Regions from separate parts of the Brevibacillus sp. FW306-2-1A-C05A genome, predicted to be linked through region 2. Evidence: riboswitches for the same ligand, from Rfam matches in the RefSeq annotation. Region 2 holds a riboswitch; the other holds the start of a gene.
The links. A riboswitch is a leader RNA that binds a small molecule or an ion and turns the genes downstream of it on or off. The one in region 2 is predicted to bind S-adenosylmethionine.
Positions count from the first base shown of each region.

Region 1: another riboswitch for S-adenosylmethionine. It lies ahead of AC3WJN_RS02435 (aminotransferase class I/II-fold pyridoxal phosphate-dependent enzyme); the one in region 2 lies ahead of AC3WJN_RS03480 (MetQ/NlpA family ABC transporter substrate-binding protein).

Region 1 is NZ_JBYSWV010000001.1:472,574-475,973, forward strand. Features, by position in the region: gene AC3WJN_RS02430 (trans-sulfuration enzyme family protein) at 1-1,066, opposite strand, end outside; gene AC3WJN_RS02435 (aminotransferase class I/II-fold pyridoxal phosphate-dependent enzyme) at 1,063-2,226, opposite strand; SAM riboswitch class I at 2,322-2,447, opposite strand; gene AC3WJN_RS02440 (pyridoxamine 5'-phosphate oxidase family protein) at 2,537-2,992, opposite strand; gene AC3WJN_RS02445 (DUF5665 domain-containing protein) at 3,168-3,400, shown strand, end outside.
Region 2 is NZ_JBYSWV010000002.1:117,600-120,999, forward strand. Features, by position in the region: gene AC3WJN_RS03475 (methionine ABC transporter ATP-binding protein) at 1-293, opposite strand, end outside; gene AC3WJN_RS03480 (MetQ/NlpA family ABC transporter substrate-binding protein) at 334-1,167, opposite strand; SAM riboswitch class I at 1,290-1,392, opposite strand; gene AC3WJN_RS03485 (hypothetical protein) at 1,612-1,962, shown strand; gene AC3WJN_RS03490 (ABC transporter substrate-binding protein) at 2,284-3,357, shown strand.

The DNA of each region.
Region 1 (3,400 bases), on a different contig from region 2:
TCAAGCCATCGGTAATGCCGCGCGCTTCCCGCTCCGCTGCGGGCATCGCCGCATGCGACATCATCACCGGATACGACAAGATCGTCTCGACAGCCCCCAGGCTCACTGCCACAATCGGCAGCTTCACCCGGTCAAACAACGCCTTGGCTCGCTCACGGCTCCCTACATCGAACGACAGAACCGCACCGTGGTCGCTTGCTTGCTGTTGCTGGACGAGATGCCCCGGATGGTCAGCCAAGCCCGTGTAGTAAACGCGGCTCACGCCAGGGTGCGTGGACAGCCACTCCGCGAGAATCCCTGCCGACTTTGTGCTGACATCCAGACGTGCCTTGAGCGTTTTCAGCCCGCGCATGACGAGCCAGCAATCCTGTACCCCAAGAATCGCGCCCATGCCGTTCTGGATCAGGTACAGTTGCTCGCCGAGCGCGGCGTCGCGCGTCACTGCCAGCCCGGCAACCACGTCGCTGTGGCCGCCGATAAACTTGGTCGCGCTGTGGATGACGACGTCCGCCCCCAGCTCCAGCGGCCGCTGATAGTACGGCGTCAAAAACGTATTGTCGACAATGACGAGCAGCCCGTGCTCCTTCGCAACGGCTGACACCGCCGCGATGTCGGTCACTTTCAGCGTCGGATTGGACGGCGTTTCCAGATACACTCCCTTGGTCGCCGGAGTAATCGCCTCCCGCACGGCCTCTGTCTGGGTCGCATCGACAAACGTAACGGAAATGCCCATTCTCGACAGCACGCGGGTCAAAAAGCGGAAGGTGCCGCCGTACACGTCCTCCGCGACTACGATATGGTCGCCAGCCGAAAACAGCATGAACACGCTGGAGATCGCCGCCATGCCGGACGAGAAAGCAAAGCCGCGCGCGCCGCCTTCGAGAGCGGCAATCGCTTCCTCCAGCGCGTGTCTGGTCGGATTGCCGGAACGGGCGTAGTCATACGTGCCTGGCTGGTCGAGATCAAACTGGTGAAACGTGGAAGCCTGGTAAATCGGAACCGACGACGCCCCTGTGAACGGATCGATGCAAGTAGAGCCATGCAAAACCTTCGTTGCGAAATTCATCGCGCAGCCCCCCCAACGACAAGACTTGCGTCCAAAGCCTGAAACAGATCAGCGATCAAGTCTTCCGGATGCTCAATCCCGACCGACAGCCTCAGCAATCGGTCACAAACGCCGACATACTCCCGTACTTCCAGCGGAATGTCAGCGTGGGTCTGTGTCGCCGGATACGTACACAACGACTCGACGCCGCCAAGGCTTTCCGCAAAAGAAACGATGCGCAGATTTTGCAAAAACAAGCCCACCTGCTCCGCAGACCGTACCCGGAATGAAACCATACCGCTATAACCGCTTGCCTGGCTCGCCTGGATGGCATGCCCGGGGTGTTCTTGCAGCCCTGGGTAAAACACTTCGGCGACAGCCGGATGCTCCTGCAGCTTTTTTGCAACCGCGAGCGCGTTTGTCTGATGTCTTTCCATGCGCAGCGCCAATGTCTTCATTCCGCGTACCAACAGCCAGCTATCTTGTGGACCCAATACCGCTCCGATGGAATTATGCAAAAACCGGATTTTTTCCGACAACTCCTCGCCTTTTGTCACGATCAGTCCGGCCAGTACATCGTTGTGGCCACCCAAGTACTTCGTCGCACTGTACAACACGATATCTGCGCCAAGCTCCAGCGGGCGTTGACAATAAGGGGTCATGAACGTGTTGTCGACTATCGTCAAAAGTCCATGCTGCTTTGCCAGCCCGGCGATTTGGCGAAGATCGGTAATCTGCATGAGCGGATTCGTCGGCGTCTCGACGAAGATCGCCTTTGTCTCGGCTCGCAGCGCGTTTTGCACCGCTTCCAGGTCGCGCAAGTCTACGTACGTAAAAGACAGGCCGTAGCGGGAAAGCACCTGCTCAAACAAGCGATACGTCCCTCCGTACAAATCGAGCGACACAATGAGATGATCTCCCTGGGAAAACAGCCCCATGACCGTATGAACCGCCGCCATTCCCGATGCGCAGGCAAAGCCCGCATCGCCCGATTCTGCCTCGGCGATGGCTTCTTCCAAAACCGTGCGGGTCGGATTGGCCGTGCGTGTATAGTCAAAGCCTGTGCTCTGCCCCAATGCCGGGTGGCGATATGCGGTGGCATAGTAGACAGGAAAGCTGACCGCCCCTGTTTTTTCATCTCTGCCTACGCCTGCTTGAATCAATTTTGTTTCCAGTCTCATACGTAACTCTCTCCCTCCAATGATGTACGAGGGGCATGAAAAAAGCCCCCTTTCCTCTGAAAGAAGGCTTTGTTTACGTCACCGTAAGCAAGACCTTCTCATCTTTCAGAGTTAAAAAACTCTGCAGGAATTAGCACCATTATCTCCCCGCATGAACGAACATGCAGGTGATTGGTTGCCGGGCATCATCGGGCCAGTCCCTCCGCCTCTCTGGATAAGAAGTTTTGCTATTCAATTTGAATGACCTAATACTAAAGGATACGGCGGTTTTTTGTCAACAGGATTTTCCACTGTTGTGCGGCCGTCTTGACTAGGCGTTTTTCAGCGCAGTCATGACCTGGTTGTCCAGCTTCGCAGCCGCGTTTTTGTCGTACGTCTTTTCGTATTGCGGTTCTACGGAAATGCGCGAGCCGTAAAACATGACGTCTCGGACGGAGTCAATCGCGATCTCCACCAGCGCCAGCTTCAGCGGAACGCCCTCCAGCCGCTCGGCTTTCACTGCGGCGCGTCCGTTGATCGCAAAAGAGGAGCCTGCCCCGATCAGATGCAGGACGACCTGCGGCTCTTTGGCAATATTGGCGAGTATGCGCGAGCGGTTATCCACGGCAAAGCGGATGAGTCCGCTGTTCACCGCCAATGTCCAGGACAAGGAGCTGAGCGATGGCGCTCCTGTCTCGTGATCGACGGTGCCGAGCGTCACAAATCGCTCTTTTTGCAGGAGCGCGAACAGTTCTTCCGACAAGGTTTGGGATACGGTTTCAGCCATTCGGATGCCTCCTCGTAAACGGTAGTACGTCTATTGTACCCCTCGCATCTGCCATTAGGCAAACGTTTCCTCCACGCCTTGATTCTGCCTGTTTTTTTCCCTACACTGGTAAAAAACAAAGCCGTACCGGATAAGGAGGTTGGAAAAAGTGGCACCTACGCCTACAGACCGGCTTATGCACAAAATCGACCAGGTCCTCCACGAGCTGCAGGAAGTGAGGAAATTGAACGAGCGCATGGACAAAATCGCCATGTTTTTGGAGGATATCCGGCTCGCAGACGTGATCCAAAACTACACAGCCCCGCGCAAGCTGCTCTGGATCAATTTCCTCGCAGGGCTTGCCCGGGGTCTTGGCTTGACGATTGGAACAGCGATCGTGCTGGCGCTGCTCGGCTCGCTTTTGACGCA
Region 2 (3,400 bases):
TTGTAGGAGGAAAGCAGATTGAAGTGCTGAAAAATAATGCCGATCTTTTTGCGCGCCTGGCGCAGCTCTTTTTCCTTCAGCTCAAGCAGATTTTGCCCGTTGACGACTACGGAGCCGCTCGTCGGCTTTTCCAACAGGTTGATCGTGCGGAGCAGGGTACTTTTCCCCGCTCCGCTAAAGCCGATCACGCCGTAGATTTGCCCTTTTTCCACGTTCAGAGATACGCCCTTCAAGGCTTCGACCTGCCTGGCTCCTACCTTGTACGTTTTATGAATATCAGTTAGCTGTATCATCACGAGTGTCTCCTTGTTGTCGGTTGTTCCCGGCATGTTTTTACCAGGACGGCAGCACGGCTCCTTCAAAGTGTTCGTCGATAAACTTCTTCACTTCTTCCGAGCGGTAGATGTCCACGAGCTTTTTGTAGGTCGGGTTGTCTTTGTCTGCTTCTCTGACGGCGATGATGTTGACGTAAGGAGAATCAGACGTTTCCGAGAAGATCGCGTCTTTTTTCGGCGAATAGCCTGCTTCCATGGCGAAGTTGGTGTTGATCGAAGCGACTTCCACGTTGCCGAGCGAGCGAGCCAAAAACGCTGCCTCCAGCTCCTTGAATTGCAGTTTTTTCGGATTTTCCACGATGTCCAGCGGAGTCGCGTTGTCTTTCACGCCGTCTTTGAGCTTGATAAGTCCGGCAGCCTGGTAGAGCAACAGAGCGCGGGCGCGGTTCGTCGGGTCGTTTTGGATGCCGACCACGCCGCCTTCCGGGATGTCCTCTACTTTTTTATGCTTGGTGGAGTAGAGCCCCATCGGGAAGGTTACGCCTTTGCCGATCTCGACGATTTTGGTTTTGTGGTCCTGATTGAACTTGGCCAGGAACGGGATGGTCTGGAAGCTGTTCATATCGAGATTGCCTTTATCGAGAGCCTGGTTCGGTTGCACATAGTCGTTGAACACAACCAGCTCCACGTCGATTCCTTGGCCTTTGGCGACTTCTTTTACTTTGTTGAAAATTTCTTCGTGAGGGCCGCCTGTCACGCCGACCTTGATTTTGGTTTGCTGTTCAGCAGCAGCTCCACCGTTTGCGGGAGCCGCTTCCTGTTTGCCGCCGCACGCCGTAACGAGAGAAGCAGCTAGCAGAAGCGAAGTGAGAAATAAGCCTGTCTTTTTCATGAAAATTCCCCTTTTCTTTGGTGTTTGTATATCTTGAAAATAGTAACCGGGAAAACAAAAAGCCTCTTCCGCTAAGAAGAGGCTTGTAACTGCGCATGCAACATTCACAGTGGTCAATGCCTCTCTTATCTGTCGGAATTGATTTCCGCTGGATTTGGCACCATATCGGTGGGATAGGTTGCCGAGGTGTCATAGGGCCAGTCCCTCGACCTCTCTTTATAAGAGAAGTGGCTTATGAAATTCGGTCAAAGCAAATTGCCTACAATTCATATTAGGTTAGTTGGATTATAGCTTGCCGATTTCGACCTGTCAATTGTTTTTCCGAACGAATTTTTGACTGAAAAATGTAAAAATGATCTAAATACGAATGTTTGCTTGCTCTAGCCAGAAATCATATGTATAATGGGAGCAACGAATCCGATAACAGCTCTCGCGGGTGATGTCATGAGTTTAACAGACACGAATGAAACGAGAAAAAAGCTGTCTGCCATTTATAATGAGATAGCGAAAGAGTTGTTCGGATTTGGAACGACTTTGCTGAGAGTGACCATTGAGAATCAGTTGATTACCTTCCACGCCAAGCATCGCCGTTCACCGCGCTCTGCCGCGCTTGAAGGCGAAGCCCCGGCCCTGAAGCTCGAAGTCGATTTTCGCATGTCTCTTCTTTATAAGAGGAAACTGAAAGAACGGCTGGAAGAAGAGATGGGTCTGAAGCTGGAAGCTGTGCTAAGAGACTATGACGCGCCTACGCAGTGGGCGATTACGAATGTGATTGTGAGCGGCTCGGAAAATTAAATACTTGCCCCATTCGTTCGGATTTTCCCTTTTGATTTATCTCAAGGGAAGACCGTGAAAATGGTGTGAAACGGGTGTCGCTTCTCTTTGTTTACGAAGAAAAGTGCTCTTGTTTAGAATGTATCGTTCTATTCAAGGGTGCTTTTCTTTTTTCTTTTTCAGCTTCTCAACGCTTGGCAAAGGGGGTGGTTGATGAATAAAATCACCGAACGAGGGAAACAGTAGGGGGTTTCACGACACGCAGTATAAAAACGAGAAAACACTTCATTCTATGAGATGGAATCATTCGTCATTTATAAGCCGAACGGGAGGAACATTACGATGAAAAAAATGCTGACAGGAATACTTTCTGCTTCCATGCTGTCTCTGGTGCTTGCAGGCTGCGGCAGCAGCGACAAACCGCAGGAGGGAGCAGCAGGCGAAGCTGCCAAAGGCGAGCCGCAAAAGCTGGTAATCTCTACATGGGGCTTTTCTGAAGACTTTTTCCGCAAAGAAATCTACGAACCATTTGAAAAAGAGCACAACGTGAAAATCGTGCTCGAAATCGGAAACAACGCCGAGCGTCTGAACAAAATCCGCCAAGGCAGTTCCGACGTCGATCTGATCTATCTCTCCGACTACTATGCGCAGCAAGGAATCGACAGCGGCGTATTTGAAAAAATCGACCGCAGTCGCATTCCGAACCTGAACCAGATTTACGATATCGCCAAAGCGCCGCTGGGCGAGGACTACGGTCCAGCCTACACGATCGGACAATTCGGGATTGCCTACAATCCGAAGCTGGTCACAACCGAGATCAAAGATTGGAAAGACCTGTGGAGCCCTGAGTTGGCAGGCAAGCTGACACTGCCGAACATCACGTCCACCACAGGCCCGATGATTCTCGACAGCGCTTCGATGGTAGCAGGTAGCGCAGAGTTTAACGAAGACCAGGCGTTTGCAAAAATGAAAGAAGCGAATAAAGGCGTTGTGAAGTATTACGACAAAACTTCCGAGTACGTGAACATGTTCAGCCAGGAAGAAATCGCAGTGGGTCCGATCATGGAAATGTACTTCAAAGACATCCAGGCAGCCGTGCCAGAAGCGGTATTCGTCGCTCCGGCAAGCGGTGGCTACGCCGTAATGAACACCGTCAACATCGTCAAAGGCAGCAAAAACAAGCAACTGGCCGAGGACTTCATCAACTATCAGTTGAGCAAGGAAGTTCAGGAGAAAACAGCGAAAGCAAAAGTAGACTCTCCTGTAAACACGTCTGTGGAGCTGACAGCCGATGAAGCAAAAGGCGTGACTTACGGCGAAGAGACAGTGAACAAGCTGCGCAAGCTGGACATGAAGTTCGTCAACGAGCATTCCAAGGCGTGGATTGATCGCTGGAATCGCGAAATTACCCAATAACAAGCGCTTGAAACAGGACAAGGGTATAGACGTCAGGCGGATA